2 regions of the Novilysobacter luteus genome follow, and region 2 is predicted to be linked to the other one. Evidence: riboswitches for the same ligand, from Rfam matches in the RefSeq annotation. Region 2 holds a riboswitch; the other holds the start of a gene.
What was found. A riboswitch is a leader RNA that binds a small molecule or an ion and turns the genes downstream of it on or off. The one in region 2 is predicted to bind cobalamin.
Positions count from the first base shown of each region.

Region 1: linked by a shared signal. The riboswitch ahead of KOD61_RS03100 (ribonucleoside-diphosphate reductase subunit alpha) and the one ahead of btuB (TonB-dependent vitamin B12 receptor) in region 2 are both predicted to bind cobalamin.

Region 1 is NZ_OU015430.1:670,182-672,572, forward strand. Features, by position in the region: gene KOD61_RS03100 (ribonucleoside-diphosphate reductase subunit alpha) at 1-1,509, opposite strand, end outside; cobalamin riboswitch at 1,864-2,078, opposite strand.
Region 2 is NZ_OU015430.1:472,881-475,271, reverse strand. Features, by position in the region: gene bioD (dethiobiotin synthase) at 1-9, opposite strand, end outside; gene KOD61_RS02190 (GAF domain-containing protein) at 71-553, shown strand; gene KOD61_RS02185 (TfoX/Sxy family protein) at 550-900, shown strand; cobalamin riboswitch at 936-1,181, shown strand; gene btuB (TonB-dependent vitamin B12 receptor) at 1,319-2,391, shown strand, end outside.

The DNA of each region.
Region 1 (2,391 bases), 200 kb from region 2:
GGCGCGGCGCGCGGTCTCGATCGGGTAGAAATTCAGGTCGATCACGCGATCCAGCTGGCGCACCGCGAGACGAACCGTGTCGGCCAACCGTTCGAAATCGAAGCGACCCGCCTCACCGTGCAGTGGGCCATCGGCGAACACCTCGACGTGGTGGCCCAGGTTGATCGAACCGAGGTTGCACACCGCGGTTTCGTCCTGCGAGGTGACCTCCAGGATCTCGGTGCACAGGTTCGACAGGTGCACGACGTTGCCGGCCTTTGCGGTCTGGTTGCAGGCGCGGTTGCACTTGTCCTTGAAGTTCATCCAGCCGTTGCCGGTCTGCGCCAGCGTGCGGATCATCCGGCCGTACAGCTCGCGCGCCTTGACCTGCTTGTGGGCGAGCCCGGCGGCCTCGGCGGCGGCGTAGGCGCGGTCGAAGGCGTCACCGAACAGATCGGTCAGCTGCGGTGCCCCGGCTTTCATCAGCGTGGCCGGGTCGAACAACGACCACATCGCGTCTGCCTCGACCCGGCGCATGAACTCGTCGGGGATCCAGTTGGCGAGGTTGAGATTATGGGTGCGCCGGGCGTCGTCTCCGGTGTTGTCGCGCAGTTCCAGGAACTCCTCGACATCGGCATGCCACGGCTCCAGGTACACGCATGCCGCGCCCTTGCGCTTGCCGCCCTGGTTAACCGCCGCAACCGAGGCATCGAGCGTCTTCAGCCACGGCACGATGCCGTTGCTCAACCCATTGGTCGAACGGATCAGCGAGCCGCGCGAGCGGATGCGGGTGTAGCTCAGGCCGATGCCGCCGCTGAACTTGCTCAGCTTCGCGACATCCGTGTAGCGCTGGTAGATGCCCTCCAGCGAATCCTCGGGCGAGTCGAGCAGGAAGCACGACGACAACTGCTCATGCGTGGTGCCGGCGTTGAACAGCGTCGGCGACGACGGGAGGTAGTCCAGCTGCGCCATCCGCCGGTACAGCGCCAACGCCTCCGGCACGTCCTCGCTGAGCGCACAGGCGACACGCAGGAAGAACTGCTGCGGGGTTTCGATCACCGTGCGCGCTGTCGGGTGGCGCAGCAAGTAGCGGTCGTACAGGGTGCGGATGCCGAAGTAATCGAAGCGATGGTTGAGGCTGTCGTCGATCGCGTCATTGAGCTTGCGCGCATTGGCCTGGACGAAGCCGACCAGGCGGGCGTTGATCAGCCCGAGCTCGTGCCCGCGCTGGACCGACTGCGAGAACGCGTTGATGTCGATCGCGGCGACTTCCTTTTCGATCACGCCGGCCAGCAAGCGCGCGGCAAGGCGGCCGTATTCGGGTTCCTCGGCGGTCAGCAGTGCGGCGGTGCGGATCGACAGTTCGTCGAGCTCCCGGGTCGTGGCCCCGTCATACAGGCCCGAGATGGTGCGTGTGGCGACGCGCATCGGGTCGACGGCGTGCAGGCCTTCGCAGCAGCGGCCGATCGCACGGACGATCTTGTTGAGGTCGACCGGCTCGTGCGCGCCGTTGCGCTTGGTCACGCCCATCCCGAGCGTGGCGGCGGGTGGGGTGAGGATGAGGGCGGGAGAGGCGGGCGGGGTGGCGGCTACGCGGACGACGGTATCGGGCACGACGGGTTCGGTCGCGGTGTCGGGGGCGGTGCTCATGGGTGGACTCCGGTGCATGGCGCACGGTTCGCCACCCTTCCCTCGAGGGCGACGCACGGAGGCACGCAGCGCCGGCGCCGGACGGCGCACCGGAGCGGCCAAGCCCCCGAGGGCTGGAGTGGTTCGGATCGACGGGGTGTCGTGGCCGGTCCGGACGGGCGGCAGCGGCCCGATGGCCAGCGCACGACACCGACCGTCTTCCCCCGAAGACTCCCTGGCCGGTCACCGCGCGGTGTGCTTCGCGCGGCTGTCGGCAGGTCTTCGGGCTCTGGACGCGGACGGCGGGCCGTCCTCCTACTGCTCGCCGCTTCCCGGGGCTTGGGCCCCAGTGCAATGGCGAGGTTCGTTTCCACTACCGCTGCGGGGCAGCGCCGGAGTCGACACGGGGTCTGGACCGGCTTCCCTTTTCAGCCGCCTGCGAGGGCGACACCGACGATGCACAACATATCGGGTTGCCGTAGCTTGTCAACACTAAATGTTGTGGTGTTTAGGCCGGTCAGACATAAGGGCGGATGGATCGGAGGGGCGGCTGCCGGGTGGCCTGGACAGTCGCTCCCCGATACTCGCTTGGTGTCCAGGCCACCCGGCAGCCGCCTGGGAAGAACACGGGCGCTTGTGAAAACAAGCGAGGGCAGTGCTTGAGGCTTCGGCACTGCCCCCAACACGGGCGACGCGTCTGCTCTTGCTCTTCCGGTCGCGATGAATCCGAAGGCGGGGGCGCGGTGTTGTCGCAACCAAGCGAGTATCGGGGAGCGACTTGCG
Region 2 (2,391 bases):
GGAGATCATCCGCGCATCGTAGGGATTCGCGGGGCCGGAGTCGCGTGTGCACCGCTGCTACACTCGCGCGATGTTCACCGCCAGCGCCCTGTCCGGCAGCAAGCCGGAGCAATACGCCGAGCTCGCCGCGCAGGCCCGCGCGCTGCTGTCCGGCGAATCCGATCGCATCGCCAACGCCGCCAACCTGTCGGCGCTGGTCTACCACGCATTGCCGGACCTCAACTGGGTCGGCTTCTACTTCTTCGACGGCCGGGAGCTCGTCGTCGGGCCGTTCCAGGGGCAGCCGGCGTGCGTGCGGATCCCGCTCGACAAGGGCGTTTGCGGCGCCGCCGCCAGCAGTCGCCAGACCCAGCGCGTGGCCGACGTGGACGCCTTCCCCGGCCACATCGCCTGCGATTCGGCGTCGCGTTCGGAAGTGGTGGTGCCACTGGTGCACGGCGACAGCCTGGTCGGCGTGTTCGATATCGACAGTCCGCGCACCGGTCGCTTCGACGAGGACGACCAGCGCGGCATGGAAGCACTGGCCCGGGTCTACCTGGAGTCGCTCGCATGAACGAGGCCGCCAAGCTGCGCAACATCGGGCCCAAGTCGGCCGCCTGGCTGCGCCAGGTCGGTCTGCGCACGCGCGAGGACATCGCCGAGGCCGGGCCGGTGGAAGCCTTCATGCGGGTCAAGCGCGCGGGCTTCAAACCCACCCTCAACCTGCTGTACGCGATCGAAGGCGCCCTGCAGGACTGCCATTGGCAGGAAGTCCCCGATGCCCGCCGGACCGAGCTGGTGAGCGCGGCGGAAGCTGCGATCGCCGGCTTGCCGGCGCCGCGCCACAAGCCCCCGGCGGGGCCGGTACGCACCACCGTGCTGACCGCCGACACGGTGCCCGAGCGCCCGGACGAGGCGTAACGACCATCCCCGGCCCGCACCCGGTCCGATCGCGTACACTGCCCGCGCTTCGAGGTGACCCGGCGGCGTCCTGCCGGCGGGTTGAAACGGGAAGCCGGTGACGTCGGGTGCACAGCACCCGGACCATTCCGGCACTGCCCCCGCAACGGTAAGCGAGTGGATCCGCGCAGGCGGGTCCGGCCAAGGCTCACCGCCACTGTGCAATCGCATGGGAAGGCGCCACGGCTGTGTCGAACGACACCCTCGCGAGTCCGGAGACCGGCCGCGGAGCTGACTGGTTGCGATGCGGCGGGCATGGCGGCGGCGACGTCGGCGCCTGTCCGCCCTCCGAGTCCGTTCGACCACCCTCTCCACGCGACTTCCCGATACTGCACGGTCGATGCCGGGGACGGCCGCCGTGCGCCTGGAGACCTATCGAATGCGATTCCGCCTTGCCCCGCTCGCCGCCGCCGTGGCGCTGCTCATCCCGGCCCTGTCGGCCGCCCCCGCCCATGCCGAGGCCGCGGCGCCACCGCAGGCGAAGGACCTGGACCAAGTGGTCGTCACCGCCACCCGCACCCTGCTCGATGTCGACGCCGTGCTGGCGCCGGTGGAGGTGATCGACCGCGATGCGATCGAGCGCAGCCAGGCGCGTTCGCTGCCGGACCTGCTCGCCGGCCGCGCCGGCGTATCGCTGGCCAACCAGGGCGGCACCGGCAAGCTGACCACGCTGTTCCTGCGGGGCGCGGAGTCCGACCACATCGTGGTGCTGGTCGACGGCATCCGCGTGGGCTCGCCGACTTCCGGCCTGGTGTCGTTGCAGAACCTGCCGGTCGCGCTGATCGAGCGGATCGAGATTGTCCGCGGGCCGCGCTCGAGCCTGTACGGCAGCGAGGCGATCGGCGGGGTGATCCAGATCTTTACCCGCCGCGACGCCGCCGGCTGGGCGCCGCGCATGCACATCGGTGGCGGCAGCCACGGCGCGCACGAGTACGGCGTCGGCTTCGCCGGCCGCGAAGGGCGTGCCTGGTTCGGCGCCGACTACGCGTTCCAGCGCACCGAAGGATTCAACGCCTGCGACGTCGCCGAGCCCACCCCGTTCTCGGGCGGGTGCTTCATCAGCACCCCCGAACCCGACCTCGACGGCTACGTCCAGCACGCGCTCTCGTTGCGTACGGGCATCGACCTCGGCCATTGGCAACTGTCGGCCCAGGGGCTGCGCAGCGAGGGTGAGAACGACTTCGACGGCGACTACAGCAACCGCTCCGAGACCCTGCAGCAGGTGGTCGGCGGCAGCGTGCGCTGGCGACCATCCGACACCGCCCAGTTCAAGCTCACGGCCGGCCGCAACGTCGATGCCTCCGACCAGTTCAACCACGGCACCTACATCGGCTTCTTCGACACCGACCGCGACAGCGCCGGCCTGCAGGGCGACTTCGGCCTGGCCCGCGACCACCTGCTCAGCGTGGGCGTGGACTGGGTACGCGACCGTGTCGACGGCGACACCGTGTA